Regions from separate parts of the Duganella sp. Root198D2 genome, predicted to be linked through region 2. Evidence: riboswitches for the same ligand, from Rfam matches in the RefSeq annotation. Region 2 holds a riboswitch; each other region holds the start of a gene.
What was found. A riboswitch is a leader RNA that binds a small molecule or an ion and turns the genes downstream of it on or off. The one in region 2 is predicted to bind cobalamin.
Positions count from the first base shown of each region.

Region 1: linked by a shared signal. The riboswitch ahead of ASE26_RS09135 (TonB-dependent receptor) and the one ahead of ASE26_RS14015 (TonB-dependent receptor) in region 2 are both predicted to bind cobalamin.
Region 3: linked by a shared signal. The riboswitch ahead of ASE26_RS27855 (cobaltochelatase subunit CobN) and the one ahead of ASE26_RS14015 (TonB-dependent receptor) in region 2 are both predicted to bind cobalamin.
Region 4: linked by a shared signal. The riboswitch ahead of ASE26_RS18165 (TonB-dependent siderophore receptor) and the one ahead of ASE26_RS14015 (TonB-dependent receptor) in region 2 are both predicted to bind cobalamin.

Region 1 covers NZ_LMIC01000007.1:34,610-38,798, reverse strand. Annotated here, with positions in the region: gene ASE26_RS09135 (TonB-dependent receptor) at 33-1,958, opposite strand; cobalamin riboswitch at 2,029-2,233, opposite strand; gene ASE26_RS09130 (M1 family metallopeptidase) at 2,281-4,189, shown strand, end outside.
Region 2 covers NZ_LMIC01000012.1:320,692-324,880, forward strand. Annotated here, with positions in the region: gene cobJ (precorrin-3B C(17)-methyltransferase) at 1-993, shown strand, start outside; gene ASE26_RS14005 (ferredoxin) at 990-1,322, shown strand; gene bluB (5,6-dimethylbenzimidazole synthase) at 1,331-1,984, shown strand; cobalamin riboswitch at 1,986-2,213, shown strand; gene ASE26_RS14015 (TonB-dependent receptor) at 2,287-4,189, shown strand, end outside.
Region 3 covers NZ_LMIC01000050.1:206,117-210,305, reverse strand. Annotated here, with positions in the region: gene ASE26_RS27855 (cobaltochelatase subunit CobN) at 1-2,457, opposite strand, end outside; cobalamin riboswitch at 2,496-2,713, opposite strand; gene ASE26_RS27850 (hypothetical protein) at 2,864-3,169, shown strand; gene ASE26_RS30365 (YkgJ family cysteine cluster protein) at 3,209-3,451, shown strand; gene ASE26_RS27845 (YkgJ family cysteine cluster protein) at 3,466-3,726, shown strand; gene ASE26_RS27840 (MFS transporter) at 3,774-4,189, shown strand, end outside.
Region 4 covers NZ_LMIC01000023.1:79,655-83,843, reverse strand. Annotated here, with positions in the region: gene ASE26_RS18175 (cupin domain-containing protein) at 126-443, shown strand; gene ASE26_RS18170 (TetR/AcrR family transcriptional regulator) at 449-1,048, shown strand; cobalamin riboswitch at 1,140-1,358, shown strand; gene ASE26_RS18165 (TonB-dependent siderophore receptor) at 1,594-3,594, shown strand; gene ASE26_RS18160 (PepSY domain-containing protein) at 3,582-4,189, shown strand, end outside.

The DNA.
Region 1 (4,189 bases), on a different contig from region 2:
TCCTTCGCTCCCGATTCTCCCGTTTCAGGCCACTAGAAGTCGTAGCGCGCCGAAACTTTCAGTTGGCGGCCACTGTTCGGGTAGATGCCGCCGCGGCAGCTGAACGCCTGGCTGTAGTGGTCTTTGTCGAACAGGTTCAGCGCGCTCAGCGCCAGCTCCCATTGGCCGAACTTGCGCGCGTAGCGGCCATCGACCACGGTGTAGGCCGGCATGCGGGCATCGCAGCTGTTATCAAAGTCGCTACCGTAACGCTGCTTGCCTACGCGCTGCACGCCGATGTCGGCGCTCTGGCCGTCCGCCGGCAGCCATGCCAGGCGCACGGTCAGGATGTTCTTCGGCACCAGCGCCAGCTCGCGCCCGGCGTTAGGGCCGGAGCGGAATTCGGCTTCCACTTGCTGGAAGTGGCCCTGCACTTGCCATTCCGGCGCGAGGCGGTAGCTGCCATCGAGCTCGAAGCCCTTGCGCTGGGTCGGCGCCAGGTTGGTGTTGACGAAGATGGTCGGGTCGAAATAGATCTCGTTGTCCAGCTTATGGCGGAAGACGCGCGCGTCGAGCTTGGCATCGCCAGCCGCGTAGCCCAGGCCGATCTCGGCGTCGTGCGACACCTGGGTTTCCAGCGGTTTGCCTGGAACCGGGGTGAAGGCATTGTCGTCGACGTTGGCGACGCGGTAGCTCTGGCCAACTTTGGCCCAGGCGGTCAGGCCTGGCGCGGCCAGCATGCTGCCCTGCGCTTCCCAGGCGTTATGCGCCTGTTTCTGGCTGTAGTTGGCGCCGAATGGAACCGAATCGGCGGAATCCTTGTCGAACAGTTCGCGGCGCACGCCGGCGGCCAGGCGGAATTGCTGCGGGCCGGAGAACTTCATTTCGTCGCGCAGGTAGAAAGCCTTGCTGCGCTGTTCGACGTCGGCGGCCGAGAAGAAAGCATGGGTCACGCGGTTCCAGCGGCTGAAGTCGAAGCCTGCCACCAGCTCGTTCAGCAGGCCGTCGAACTGGCCCAGGTGGCGCACGCGCGGCGAGAACTGGGTCTGCTTGCTGTCGTAGGCCGATTTGAAGCCGCTGTAAACGCCTTCCGATTCTTTCTTGCGGTGCGACAGTTCGGCCGCCAGGTCGAAGGCGCCGACCTTGTGCTCCCAGGCGGCGGTGTAACGGTCGCTATCGAGCTTGCCGAAATCATTCGGGGTCAGGGTCTGGCGCGGTTCGAGCAGGAACTGGCCCTCGCTCAGGCCACCGGCAAAGCGCTGGTCCTGGCGCGCGATATCGGCGCGCAGCGAGAAGCGGCCAACGCCGGTGTTGAACTGCACTCCGCCGTTGATGCGCGACTGCTTGAAATCATTGTTGTCGCGGTAGTTGTCGGTGCGCTGGTGGCCGGCCGACAGGTCGAATGCGTAAGAGTCGAAGCCCTGTGCCAGGCTGGCGCGCACTTCGCTGCTGTTGAACTGGCCCGCTTCGGTAAATACGTTACCGCTGCGCTCACCGGCTTGCGGGCGCTTGGTGGTGATGCGGATCACGCCGCCGGTCGCGCCTTCGCCGTACAGCACGCTGGCGCCGCCGCGCATGATGTCGATGCTTTGCACGCGGTCGATCGGGATGGTGGACAGGGTCGCTGCCAGCTGCTCGTTCTCGTTCAGGCGCACGCCGTCCAGCACGATCACGACGTTCTGGTCGCTGAAGGTGCCGAAGCCGCGCAGGTCGAGGCCGAAGTCAGGGCTGCCGGTCAGGCTTTGGCGGCCATACACGCCGCCGATCTTGCGGATCGCCTGGTTGACGTCCGATACGCCGGCGCGGCGGATATCGGCTGCGCTAATGGTGGTGGCGCCGATCGGCAACAGCGATGGGTCGCTGGCGAAGCGGGAACCGGAAATGACAACGGTGTCGGTTTGGGATTGAGCCTGGGCCGGTGCGGCGAAGCATACGGCAACAGCTACGGCAAGCGCGCAGCGCGAGGAGATGATGGTCATGACTGTTTGAATGAGTATTTTCCGCCTGCCTCCCCGCAGTCGGAATCCACAGAAGTCGAGCCCTGTACGGGTGCGCTTCCACCTCCCTGGCCGGTATCCGGGCTGGCAAGACTGACCGTTCCACCTTCCTGCGTGTTCATTGATGCAGTGGTTGTTTGGCGCGGCCTGCCGTCATGACGACGGCGCTTGCGTACCGTTGCGGGGGCAGCACATTGCGTTTCCCGTTTAACTGCCCCCACGAACAGGGGGCGGGCACCAAGGCGGCCACATTATACGCTGCTTAGGCTATAGTGACGCGTTGCCAAATTGTTACGGGAGATCCATGCGTACTTTCATCGCGCTCGCCGCCGTCGCCCTGCTGGCCGGCGCCGCAGCACCGCAAGCCGAGATACCGACTGCGCCGCGCAATGCCGCCGCGGTTTCCGTGCCCAGCGCGCCCAATGCCTGGGGTGGCATGCGCACCGGGCAGGAAGCCACGCTGTCGGAGCGCGTGGTGGATTACAAGATCGAGGCCAGCCTCGACCCGGTCAAGCATACGGTCGAAGGCAGGCAGCGCCTGACCTGGCGCAACCGCAGCAGCGAACCGGTGCGCAGCGTCTACCTGCACCTGTACCTGAACGCCTTCCAGAATCCGGGCAGCACCTATTTCACCGAGCAGCGCAAGAGCGGCAACAGCTTCCGCTCCGGCGTCGATACCAAGGACGGCGAATGGGGCTATATCGACTTGCGCAGCGTGCAGCAGAACGGCGCCAGCGTGCCGTGGAAATTCGTGCAGCCCGATGGCGGCCCCGTTACCGACCGCACCGTGGTGCGCATGGACCTGCCGCAAGCAGTCGCGCCGGGCGCCAGCACCACGCTCGATATCGGCTTCTTCGACCAGTTGCCGCGCGTGGTATCGCGCACCGGCTACTTCGGCACTTTCCACCTGGTCGGGCAGTGGTTCCCCAAGATCGCCGTGCTGGAATTGCCCGGTGAACGCGGTGCCACGGCGCCGCGCTGGAACGCCCACGAATTCCACGCCGAATCCGAGTTCTACGCCGACTTCGGCAACTACGACGTCAAGCTGACCGTACCCAAAGGCTATACCGTGGGCGCTACCGGCGAACTGCAAGGCCAGCCTGTCGAAAAAGAAGGCAAGCTGACCCACCACTTCGTGCAAGGCGACGTGCACGATTTCGCCTGGACCGCCGACAGCCGCAGCGCCAAGCCGCTGACCGACACCTGGATTGGCGCCGGCAGCCCGCCGGTGAAGATCACCGTGCTGTTTCCGCCGGAATATGCATCGAACGCAGCGCCCGCGCTGAAAGCCACCAGGGATTCGCTCGATTACTTCTCGAAGACGCTCGGCCCCTACCCTTACAGGACGGTGACCGTGGTGATCCCGCCGTACAACGCGCGCGAAGCGGCCGGCATGGAATACCCGACCTTCTTCACCGCCGATGCTTACAAGGACGTCACCCCGGGCACGCTCAGCGCCTTCGAACTGGATTTCGTCACCATCCACGAATTCGGCCATGGCTACTTCTACGGCATCCTCGCCAGCAACGAGTTCGAAGAGCCGATGCTGGACGAGGGGTTGAACCAGTACTGGAACACGCGCATGCTGTCCGACCTGCGCCGCACGGTCGATGCCACCACGCCCCTGCTCGGCAAGCTCGGTTTTGCGCCGCGCTTCAACGTCTGGGACGTAGAGCGCGCCATGACCCCGCGCGAAGAACCGTCCGACCCGCTGGGCGCCAGCGCCTTCCATCGCCTGCAGGGCGTCGGCCCGGTGTATTCCCGCACTGCGACCACCATGCACGATCTCGAAGCGCAACTGGGCAGGGACGTCATCGAGCGCGCTTTCAAGGAATACTACCGCCGCTGGAAATTCCGCCATCCGAGCCTGGCCGATTTCCGCGAGGTCTTGAGCGAAGTAAGCGGCAACCGCAGGCTGGTGGAGCAGGTATTTGCGCAGCAGGTGTACAGCGTGAACCGGGTTGACGACCGCATCTCCAAATTCACCAGCGCTGAAGTGCTGCCGCTGCCAGGAGTGCATGTCGAGAACGGCAAGCACGTCGAATTGACAGAGGAGGAAGTTGAGAAACGGATCGGCAAGCAGCGCAAGGGTTGGAAGGAGCAATACCCGGATGCCAAGGAAAACCAGGGCCCCTATCCCTACCACACGATCGTGACGGTACGCCGCCGCGGCGCCGACGTACTGCAAACCCTGGTCGTCACGTTCGCCGACG
Region 2 (4,189 bases):
CAACTCGAACAAGCCGCTACCGCGGGCAAGATCATGCTGGTGGGGATCGGCCCCGGCAGCGTAGAGCACATGACGCAGCGCGCCCGTGATGCCATCGCCGAAGCCGACGTAGTCATCGGCTATGTCACCTACATCAAGCTGGTGGCCGACCTCATTGAAGGCAAGGAAATCATCCGCAAATCGATGACGGAGGAACTGGACCGCGCAGTCAGCGCCCTGGAGGCGGCACGCGCCGGCAAGAAGGTCGCGCTGATCTCTTCCGGCGACGCCGGCGTCTACGGCATGGCCGGCCCGACCTACGAGGTGCTGTTCCAGTCCGGCTGGACGCCGGAGGACCCGGTGCAGGTGGAGATCATCCCCGGCGCATCCGCACTGAATAGCTGCGCCGCCCTGGTCGGCGCACCGCTGACGCACGACTTCTGCGCGATCTCGCTGTCCGACCTGCTGACGCCCTGGCCAACCATCGCACGCCGCCTGGATGCGGTAGCGATGGCGGACTTTGTGGTGGCGCTGTACAACCCGAAAAGCGGCCGCCGCACGCGCCAGATCGTTGAAGCGCAACGCCTGTTCCTGCGCCACCGCCGCCCCGACACCCCCGTGGCCATCGTCAAGAGTGCCTACCGCCGCCGCGAAAACATTGTCTTCACCACCCTGGACTGCATGGGCGACGCCGACATCGGCATGCTTAGCACCGTCCTGATCGGCAACAGCAATACCTTCATCCGTAATGGCCTGATGGTCACCCCGCGCGGCTACGCCAACAAATACGATATGCAAGAGGGCGGGACGACGCGCGAAGGTGAACGCGCAGGCCGCTCGCTGTCGACCGGCTTGCTGGGATGGCTGGATACGCTGCGCGCCGAACACGAAGCCGGCGCCAGCATCGAAACACTGGCAGCGCAGTACCGCCTACCGGCCGACTACATCCAGGCCACGCTGGACGAGCCGTGGCAAGCCGAAACAGTCACTGAAGTGGACGGGGGCGAGGCATGAGCGACGCTCCAGTCAAACCAAAAATCAGCAGCTACCACCGCCATCTGCTGATCTGTACCGGCCCGCGCTGCACCGCCGACGGCCAAGCGCAGGCCTTGTTCGATAGTCTTGGAGATAAATTCAAGGCCGCGGGCCTGAACGAAGGCGAGCTGCGTGTGAAGCGCAGCCGGGTAAGCTGCTTCGCCGCCTGCAAGGGCGGCCCGATCGCCTGCGTCCAGCCGGATGGCACCTGGTACTACAATGTCACTCCCGAGAACATGGACCGCATCATCGACCAACACCTGTGCAATGGACAGGCCGTCGAGGAAATCGTGTTCCATCAACAGTGAGAGTAGAAGTGCAGAGTAGTTTTGACCAGGCAGGAATTGATGCCGTTTATCGTGTGATTGCCGAACGGCGCGACGTGCGTCACTTCGTGCCCGGTGCAGTGGATGAAGACCTGCTCATGCGCCTGCTGGCCGCAGCCCACCAGGCGCCCAGCGTTGGGCTGATGCAGCCGTGGCGCTTCATCCGCATCCAGGACCCCGCTTTGCGCGAGCAGATGTACCGGCTGGTCGATGAAGAACGCCAGGCTACCGCCGCAGCCCTGGGCGAGCGCAACGAGGAATTCATGCGGCTGAAGGTCGAAGGTATCCGCGAATGCGGCGAAGTGCTGGTGGCGGCCCTGATGGACCAGCGCGAAAGGCACATCTTCGGCCGCCGCACTTTGCCCGAGATGGACCTGGCCTCGGTCGCCTGCGCCATCCAGAACATGTGGCTGGCCGCCCGCGCTGAAGGCTTGGGTATGGGCTGGGTGTCGCTATTCGACCCGGCCAGGCTGGCGTCTTTGCTGGGCATACCGGAGGGCGGCAAACCGGTCGCCATCATCTGCCTGGGTCACGTTGCCGGCTTCTATCCCAAGCCGATGCTGGAACTCGAAGGGTGGGCAAAGCGCGGCAAACTTGCCGACCTGGTTTATACCGACAGGTGGCAGGATAACAACAATGCATAGCGTATAATCGCCGCCGTTTGGTGCCTCGCGCGCGTTCAAGCGCGCAGTTAAACGGGAAACACATGGCCATGCTGCTTCAGCCAGCAAGCCAAGGTGTGCTGCCCCCGCAACGGTAAGCAAGCGTCGTTCTTCACGACAGGTCGTCTCTCAAGCCACTGTGCGCAAGCATGGGAAGGCAAGACGGTCCGCCTTGCCAGCCCGGATACCGGCCAGACAGGTGGTGCACACGTCGGCAACGATGCGTGCGCTGTTCGGTCGCGCTCACGGGGAGGTGGGCGGGATTGCCGATTCAAGCATCCATAATGAAAAAATCATTGATCCCCATGATCGCGGGGGCGTTGTGCGCTGTCGCGCACGCACAAGAGCAGGAAGCACCAGCAAGGGTGTACGTTGTTGGCCACCACTACGACAATGGCATCCGCACTTCCGACGCAGCCAGCGAAGGAACCATCACCGCAGCATTGATTGCCAACCGGCCCGCTTTGCGGCCCGGCGAAATCCTGGAATTCGTTCCGGGCATGATCGTCGCCCAGCATAGCGGCGATGGCAAGGCGAACCAATACTACCTGCGCGGCTTCAATCTGGACCACGGCACCGACTTCGCCACCTTCGTCGACGGCATGCCGGTCAATATGCGTACACACGGACACGGCCAGGGCTACACGGACCTCAACTTTCTGATCCCGGAGCTGGTAAGCAAGATCCGCTACCGCAAAGGCCCTTATTACGCCGACGAAGGCGACTTCGCCTCGGCTGGTGCTGCGCACATGGGTCTGGCCGATAAGCTGAACGAAGGCTTCGCATCGCTTACCGCCGGTGTGCATGCCTATCGCCGCGGCGTCGTGGCGAATTCCACCGAGGTTGGCAACGGCAACCTGTTGTACGCACTGGATCTGGGCCACAACGACGGCCCATGGCAGATGCCGGAGAGATTCCACAAGTCGACTGGCGTGCTGCGCTACAGCTCGGGGACCAGCGCGGAACGATTCAGCATTACCGGCATGGCTTACAAAGCAGGCTGGCACGCTACCAGCCAGATTCCGTTGCGCGCAGTGCAGGACGGGCGCCTCGACGAGTTTGGCGCGGCCGATCCAAGCGATGGCGGCCGCACGGCGCGCTACAGCCTTTCCGGCGAATGGCGCAAGCGTGTTGGCGATTCGCTGACGGAAGCCCACGCCTACGTGGTGCGCAATGACCTGGCGCTGTACAACGACGTCACCTACTTCCTGGATGATCCGGTCAACGGCGACCAGGTCCTGCAAACCGAACGCCGCAAGATGACTGGCTTCGACCTGACCCAGACCTGGTTCGGGCAATTTGGTGACCGCTCGATGGAAAACAGCATCGGCGTGCAGGGCCGCTTCGACCGCATTGCCCCGGTCGGCCTGTATGCAACGACGCAGCAGCGCGTGCTGCACCCGATCGCCGAGTCGCGCGTGACAGAAGGCAGCGTGGCGGTGTGGTTCCAGAACACCGTGCAGTGGACGCCTTGGCTGCGCTCCATCACCGGCCTGCGTTATGACCGCTACAGCTTTGATGTCGCCAGCTCTATCCTGGAAAACTCCGGGAAGGTGAACGATCACATTGCATCGCCCAAGCTCTCATTGATCCTGGGGCCCTGGAGCAAGACGGAGTTTTTCGTGAACTACGGAGAAGGCTTCCATAGCAACGACGCGCGCGGCGCCACGGCCCGCCTGTCGCCACGCGAGCGCGAGCCCGTCGAGCCCGTCACACCGCTGGTGAAGACACGTGGCTCGGAAATCGGCGCACGCAGCGAGTTCGTGCCTGGCTTGCAAAGCTCGATGGCGCTGTGGCGCCTGCGTTCTGGCTCCGAGCTGGTGTTCTCCGGCGATGCAGGCGACACCGCACCTAGCCGCGCCAGTAAACGTTCCGGCATCGAATGGAACAACCACTATGCAGCCACCAGCCATTTGCTGCTGGACTTCGACCTGGCCTATTCGCGCGCCCGCTACACGGAGTTCGATGCGGCCGGCGACCGTGTTCCGGGCGCTGTGGAAAAGGTGGTGTCATTTGGTGCGACACTGAACGACATCGGCCCATGGTCCGGTGCGTTCCAGCTGCGCTATTTCGGTCCGCGTCCGCTGGTGGAAGATAACAGCATTCGCTCAGCCAGCACGGCGCTTGCCTACCTGCGCACTACCTATCGCTTCGATCGCCGTTGGCAATTGACGGCCGACGTGTTCA
Region 3 (4,189 bases), on a different contig from region 2:
CGGCATGAACTTCTCCTGCAGCTTGGTCAGGTAGTGGCCAACTTCGTGCGCCAGCAAATCGTCGTCGGCCGCATCGAAGCCGATGCCGCGCACGGCCAGCACATCGGCCATCGAAGCTTCCAGTTCCGCTTTCAGGTTGAGGGCCACCACCCGTTCGCGCATCAGTTGCGCGGCCTTCGCCTTCAACGTCTCGGAGCTGGCTGCCTCGTAGCTCTCGACCACCTGGCGCAGCGACAGCAGCTCGTCGTACAGCGGCGTCGATGCCAGCGGCGGCGTCAGGTGGTCGACCATCACCGCCAGGCCGCGCCGCTTGGCTTGCGTACCTTCGCCGACGCCGTCCACGATGTAGGGATAGATGCCCGGCAGGTCGCCCGCGATCAGGCTGGGAAAGTCGTCGACCGACAAGCCGACCGCCTTCCCCGGCAGGAATTCATAGGTGGAATGGCGCCCGATATGCACCAGCGCATCGGCCTTGAAGCGGTCGCGCAGCCAGTGGTAAAAGGCCAGGTACTGGTGCGGCGGCGGCACGCTGGTGTTCGCATGCAGCAGTTCTTCCTCGACTTCCCAGCCGCGCGGCGGCTGCGGGCCGATGAATACATTGCCGAACACCATGCCCGGCACCAGCAGCTTGCCGCTTTCGACCATGATCTTGCCGGGCGCAGCTCCCCAGCCCTTCAAGCCTTCGATACCGTAAGACGACACGCGGCGGCGCAGCGGCTCCAGCGCGGAGCAGCGCCGCGCAGCCTTCGCTTGCAGGCAGGCGGCATAGCCATCGGCCAGCTCAGCGAGGTCGCGGATCGCTTTCTCGCGCTGAGGATGATCGGCTCCCTCCACCAGGTGCTGCAGTTCCTTGATCACGACTTCCGCCTGCTTGCGCCCCAGCACCCATTCGCCCGCGGCTTCCGCTTCCAGCACGTCGGCATGCAGGCGGCCCAGCAAACCGCTGGTCATCTCGCCTTGTACGCGCGGCGACAGCGTGCCGAACCACTTCGCATAATCGGCGGCGCTGACGCTGTTCACGGTGCCCGCCAGTTCGCGCAAGGCGCCGCGGTCTTCCGGCAGGTTGACGCCGTGCGCCATGATGCGGTCGAGCAGCGCTTCCGGCGTGGCGGGCAATTCGCCCACGGTGTAGCCGGCGTCCTTCATGGCATGCAGCATGTCGAACAGCGAAGCCGGCACGTCGAGGTTGTCGGCGCCGATATTCTGCCGGCCCGGCGGATGGTTGTAGTAGACCAGGGCCACGCGCTTGTCGCGGTTGGATTTGGCGCGCAGCGCCAGCCAGCGATCGATGCGCGCGGCCAGGCGCTCGGCTTCCGCCGCCAGCACCACCGGCGGGCGGTTCTCGATGCCGGTCAGCTTGTCGCGCTGCGGCTCGCCAAGGGCGGCCATCACGATCGGCTGGCCGATGCCCTGCAGCTCCGGCAGCGCCACGCGATACTGCACCGAGTCCGGCGGCAAGCCGTCCGGCGACAGGCGCCATTGCATGGGCGTGCGGTCGGACAGGCGGATCGCCTTGAACAGCGGAATGTCGAGCTTCTTGAATGCTTCGCTGACGGCCTCGCGTCCTTCGGCGGCGCCCACTACAAAGTCCTGCAGCACCACCATGGCGGCCGGCACGGCCGGTGCGATCAGTTCCGGCAAACGCTCCAGCGCTTCGCGCGATGCACCGCCCCAGCGCGGCAGCACCTGCACGCATTGCTGGCCAGTGCGCTCGACCTGGCGGCACACGGCGTCGGGCACCGTGCCGTCCATATTCGACAGGTCCAGCACCACTACCGTGGGCCGCGCCTGCAGGCCCAGCTGCGCCGCCCTGCCCCACGCTGCCGCGTCATGCAGCTCGCGCTGGCCGACACGCAGGCGCAGCGTCGGTTCCGGCTGCGGCTGCGCCAGGGCGTGCGACGGCTCGAGCAGGTGAGCGAACAGGGCCGCCGTGTTGTCGCGCCCCCCGGCCTGCCACACCTGGCGCGCAGCCAGCCACTGGCCCGCAGCCGGACGCGCCCTGGCCTCCTGCAGCGCCGCCTGCGGCGGCTGCTCGGCCGACAGCTGGCGCAGCGTTTCCGGCGAAAAGCCTTGCAGGCTGCCCTGCCGCCCGCGCGACAGCAGGCTAAGCGTGGCTTCGCCGTTCATGGCCAGCACCGTCGCCTGCGGGCGGGCATGGCGCGGCAAGGCTTCCTTCAGCCTGCGCGCCGGGTCGCCGAACAGCGATACCGCCAGGATGCTGTCGGCCTGCGCCAGCCACTGGGCGGCTTGCTTGTCGTCCGCCGCCATCCACTGCGCAGGAGTGCGCAGCACGATGCGGTCCTGCGGATGATCGGCCAGGTGGCGATGGGCGGCCTCGATGGCGATGGGCGCGGCGCGCTCGGTGACGATGGCAAACAGCACGGCGGCATTGGCACGCGCGCAAGCGAACGCACATAGCAGGACCGCAATGGTCCGGACAAAGGTAGTGGTAGGCACGACAGGATTCCGAGCACGCAAAACCACACCCCGGGCTTTGCACAATCAAAGTGACTGGCCGGTCTTCTGGCTCGCCTTCATCCTCCCCTGGCCTGGCCTTCCCGTGCGGTGCACAGTGGCGTTGGTCAGCTTCGTCCGGCTTACAGCAGCGGGGGCTGCGCCGGACTGGCGCAAGATGGCAATCCCGCGCGGCACCGGCTTCCCGTTTCACCTCCCTGCAGGCTTGCAAGAAGGCACCAATCACATAACGTGCGCCATTCTAGCAGAGTGGATTCCAGCGGCAATCTAGCTAGAAAAGCAACGACTGTTGTTATATGGATCCACTACTTCAAAATCATTGGTAATTCGAGAGAATTAGGTATTTACTGCTAAGTACGCGTCAAAGAACGTGTCTGGGAGAGTAAAAATGCATAACAAGACAACATTACAAGTCCTGGCAGCCGCCTCCGGACTTGCGGATGAGCGCATCCAGGAACTCTGGGAAGGGGCGGATATGTATGCCCGTGCCCAGGCTGGGGACCCGGATTCGCCGCGCTACCAGCAAGTGCTGCACGAGCGCATGGCGGCCATGGTCGAACGCGAAGTGGCCAAACGCCATGCCGCTGACGGCGAACCCTGGGTGCTGGCAGATGCCCACCTGGGCCAGATTGAAGTGTCGCTGTCCGACGCCCTGAAAGCCTTCGGCAGCCGCACGCACCACGTTATCCACTAGCAAGGCAAAGCCGCCAACACGGCTGTGAACCGCACCCCGATCCCGTGCCGTCCACAATGCGGTGCCTGTTGTACGGCGCCCGCAATCTCCAGCCCGATTCCCGGCATGCCTGAAGGCAAACCGGCGGGCGTGCCCTGCATCCAGCTCGATTCACAACGGCGCTGCAAGCTGTACGGCTTGCCCGAACGCCCCCGCGTGTGCGTCGAGTTCAGAGCCGATGAAGCGGTGTGCGGTGCGTCGCGCGAGCAGGCCATGCGCTGGCTGGGTTGGCCGAAGCTGTAGAATATCGCCCCATCATGAGTTTCCAATGCCGCCCAGCCTGTGGCGCCTGCTGCACTGCGCCTTCGATCACCTCGCCGATTCCCGGTATGCCGAACGGCAAGCCGGCCGGGGTGCGCTGCGTGCAGCTGGGCGACGATAATCTCTGCAGGATTTTCGGCCGACCCGAACGCCCGGCATTCTGCGGCGGCCTGCAGCCATCGGCTGAAATGTGCGGCGAGACGCGCGAGCAAGCCATGCACTGGCTCACCACGCTCGAGCTGGCCACAGCGCCCTGAACACGCCAGCGGGCAGTGGAAACGATTCCCAGCTAGAATGTTCAGCTATGAATCAAGCCATCGACCACCGCCATCGCCTGTCCACCCGCCTCGCCTTCCTGACCGCGGGCCTTGCCATGTCCGCTTGGGCGCCGCTGGTGCCCTATGCCAAGGAACGCCTGCAACTGGCGGAAGGCCCGCTCGGCCTGCTGCTGCTCTGCCTTGGCCTGGGTTCACTGCTGGCGATGCCGCTGACCGGCGCGCTGGCGGCGCGCTTTGGCTGCCGCAAGGTGGTGCTGTGGTCGGCGCTGGCGGTCTGCCTGGCCCTGCCCGGCCTGGCACTGGCGCCGACGCCGGTCCTGCTTGGGCTGGTGCTGTTCGTCTTCGGCGCCTCGCTGGGCACCATGGACGTGGCGATGAACGTGCAGGCCGTGATTGTCGAAAAGGCCAGCGGCGGCGCCCTGATGTCCGGCTTCCATGGCAT
Region 4 (4,189 bases), on a different contig from region 2:
AGACCAAGCAACAGGCACCGAGCAAGCCAGGGTCATGCCCTGGCTTGCTCCAGATGAACCTGCCATTGACAACCTAACGAACGTTAGTTAGAGTTCCGTATTCCTTATGAGATGGAAATCAGCAAATGAATTTGGTTCGGCAAATTAACCGTGAATGGTGCGATTCAGGCATTCCCGGGATTCAGACATGTTCGACCTGGACAGGTAATGACGGCGACGGCGGCTACTTGGCCAGGTTCCAGGCGGGCGCACGCTTTCCAAAACATTCCCATCATGGGTGGGAGCAAATCTGTATTCTGGAAGGCGCTATCCGCTTCAATGACGTCGAGATGCGGGCAGGAGACGTACTTCATGTCCAGGGAAGCGACGAGCATGAGGCCTACGCATTGGAAGAAGCGCTTCTGTTCGTTGCCCACCGCGGTGGCATCGAGATTCTGGAGTGACACCCATGGCGCCTGTCAAAGCAAATCAAGCGTCACTCACCCGGGAGGCCATTCTGGGCGCGGCGATACGCCTGTTTCAGCAGTTCGGTTTCAGCACACTGGGAATGCGGCAAATCGCTGATAACCTACAGATTAAGGCACCGAGCCTTTACCATCATTTCGCATCGAAAGAAGATCTGGCCCGACAGGCAATGCAACTATATCGAGAAGAGCAGGCATCAAGGCTGAATGCGATTTCCGGATCAGGTAGCTTGACGCTTGCTGAGCACCTTCGGCAATACACCGAACTCTTCGCGCAAATGCTGGAGGACGGCAAGCGGCCTTGCATGTACCTGATGATGGTGCGCGAACCGTCGTTCCAGGAGCGTACATGCATTGAAGAGTTACAGCGGTTTGCAACGCAGAATATAGACTGGCTAGAGAAGATTCTGCACAGCGAACCGGCCAATTTGAGATTGCGGCAGGACGGCGCAGAGCGCGAACTCGCCGAGTTAATCTTTGCGTCGTTGGAGGGAATAATGGCCGTTTCGATGGTAGAAAAATCCCCTCACCTGGCTTTTCGAAGAAGAGCACACAACCTTCTGAACGTTGTGTTGGCTTCGTGACTGCTCAGCATTGATCCATTTCACACGGCCGTGGACGAAGTACCCCTGTCGTGGCCCAAATTTACCTCTGATCGCATTTTGCATGTAGAATGCGCGCCAATACGTGAAAGGTGCCCTTCTGCTTGTCGGCCGAAGGGTGAAACGGGAAGCCGGTGACGCGCGGGATTTTCATCTCGCACCATTCCGGCGCAGTCCCCGCTGCTGTAAGCCTGACGACTCTGATCAACCGCCACTGTCCAACGCACGGGAAGGCACGATCAGGGAAGAATGAAGGCAAGCCAGAAGACCGGCCAGTCACGATGATTAAGCAAAGCCCGGGGTGTGGCTCTTGCAAGATATGTTTCGCCGTTTTCCATTTATCGCTAAAGCTACCGCACTCGGTCGTTGTGCGCACTCGCGCTCGCAATGCGCGCGTGCCATGCCGTCCCAGCAGAAATCCATCCATGTCCTCATCCCGACCAGCCCGCTCCCCTTCCCTGCGCCCTATCGTTGCCGCGATCTCTGTGCTTTTCACTTCCGCTGCCTGGGCTCAGCAAACCGAGATCATGCCAACCGTAACCGTACAGGGAGCGACGGCGTATGAGGGCCTCGGACTGACGCGCCCTGGCGCTACGGCAAGCAGATTGGACCTGACCGCACAGGAACTGCCGGCCAGCGTCGACTCCCTCAGCGCCGACACGATGCAGGCGCGTGGCGACCTGCTGGTCAAGGATGCCATCACGCGTACTACCGGCCTGACAGATACGAGCTCGCCGGGTAACGGAGTCGCCTACTCTGCACGCGGCTTCAGCGGCAACAGCGCCATTGCGCTACTGGAGAATGGCCAGCGCCCGCAAGTCGGTTCCGGTACGGCCACCTATCCGTCCGACCCCTGGGGCTATGAATACATCGACGTGCTGCGCGGCCCGGGGTCCGTGGTCTATGGCAGCGGCACCACCGGCGCAACCATCAACGCCGTACGCAAAGCTCCACAGCGCGCCACCAGCTTCGAGGCCATGGCTGGTGTCGGCGGCGGCAAGACCTTGCGCGGCGGTGTCGGCGCAACTGGCGCACTCGGCGAGAAAGCGGCGTTCCGCATCGACGCCTATGCCGATCATAGCGAAGGTTTCATCGACCGCGGCCAATCCCGCCGCGGCAAGATCCTGTCCAGCCTGACCTGTTCATTGGCGCCCGGCCTCGACCTCGACTTCTCGCTCGACCACCTGGAACAAAAACCGCAGCGCTACTTTGGCACGCCCCTTGTCAATGGCCGTATCGCGCGCGAACTTCGCGACCAGAACTACAACGTCGGCGATGCCGACATCTCGTACAAGGATGACAAAGCCGTTGCCCGCTTCACCTGGCGTGTCAGCCCGGTATTGGCCATCAGTAACGAGCTCGCTTACATGAAGGTGCACCGGAACTGGCGCAATGCGGAATATTATTCCTATGATGCGCAAGCCAAGGTGGTGGAGCGAAGCGACTATATCGCCATCCGGCATGAGCAGGAACAGACCGGCAATCGACTGGAAGCACGCTGGAACGGCGGAGACAACCGCGTCGTAGCTGGCTGGGAAGCTGCTGTCATCAACTTCACCCACGCCAACAACTCGCCCTACGGCGGATCATCCACAGTAGCCCCGACTGGCTTCAATCCGGGCCTGTTTGCCAGCCCTGATCCGCTGCGGCCTGACTTCAGCACCGATACCACCACCAATGCCGTGTATGTGGAAGATGCCTACGCCATCAACCCAAGCCTTTTGATGCTTGCCGGTTTCCGCCACGACCAGTACAAGGTCGAGCGCGCCAGCCTGCGCGGTGCCGCCGGCTTTACCACCAGGCTGCATTCGAACGCAGTGCGCCTGGGCCTGACCTGGAAGCTGGCCGCCGACGCTTCCCTGTACGGGCAGGTCAGCAGCGGCAGCGACCCGGTTGGCAGTTTGCTGTCGCTGAACCTGGCCAGCAGCCGCTACAAGCTGACCAGCTCGCGCCAAGTCGAAACCGGCATCAAGCAATCCCTGGCGAACGGCAAGGCTGAATGGACTGCGGCACTGTACCGCATCAGCAAGAACGACATCATCACGCGCGATCCATCCAGTCCGGCGCTGTCGATCCAGGGCGGATCGCAATCGTCGCGTGGCGCGGAGTTTACCTCCAGTGTGACCCTATTGCCGGAATGGCGCCTGGAGGCCAATGCGGCCTACACCGATGCCCGGTTCGACCAGTTGATCGAAAGCGGCAATCGCTCGCGCGCTGGGATGCGTCCGGCCGACGTACCAAAGATCTCGTCCAACGTGTGGCTGAACTACCATGCAGACTCATGGCGCGTGGCGATCGGCGCGCGCTACGTTGGCGAACGCTATATCGACAATGGCAACACGCAGGCGCTCGCCGCGTATACCACGATGGACGCGTCGCTTGGCTGGAACGTCAACCGCAATGTGCTGCTGCAGCTGAACCTGCGCAACCTGAGCGACAAGCTTTATGCCAGCACCTCATACAGCGATAGCCAGTACCTGCTGGGCGAGCGCCGCCACGCCGAGCTGACCGTGCAGTGGCGTTACTGATCTCCCGCACCGTGGGATCGTGGAAACGCCAGCTGCACCTGCTGCACCGCTGGCTCGGCATCGCCATCGGCTTGCTCGTGCTGATGTGGTTCATCTCCGGCATCGTCATGATGTACGTGCCATATCCTGCCCTTAACAAGCAGGAACGCATGGCGTGGCTGGCGCCATTGGATATCCAGCAGGTCAAGGCCAGCGCCTGGGATGCATGGCAATCTTCCGGCCAAGCCGGCGTTCCCTCTGCGGTAAAGATCAATACCATTGCAGGACGTCCTGCCTATCACTTCATGCGCGATGGCCGCCGGTGGTCAGCCTGGGCGGACACCGGCACCGCTCTGGAAGTCACGGAGGCTATCGCCCAGGCCTCAGCCAGAAATGCGGCGCCTGGAGCAAGCAGCCTGGCGGTGGACCGGATTGACCTGGACCAGTGGTCTTTTGGTTCCGTCAGCGGACATCGGCCGCTGTACCGGGTTCGGGCGAACGACGATGTGGGCAGTGTCCTGTATGTGTCCAGCCGCACTGGCGAGTTAGTGCGGGACGCCACGCGCAACGAGCGTGGCTGGAACTGGGTTGGCTCGGTCATGCACTGGATCTATTT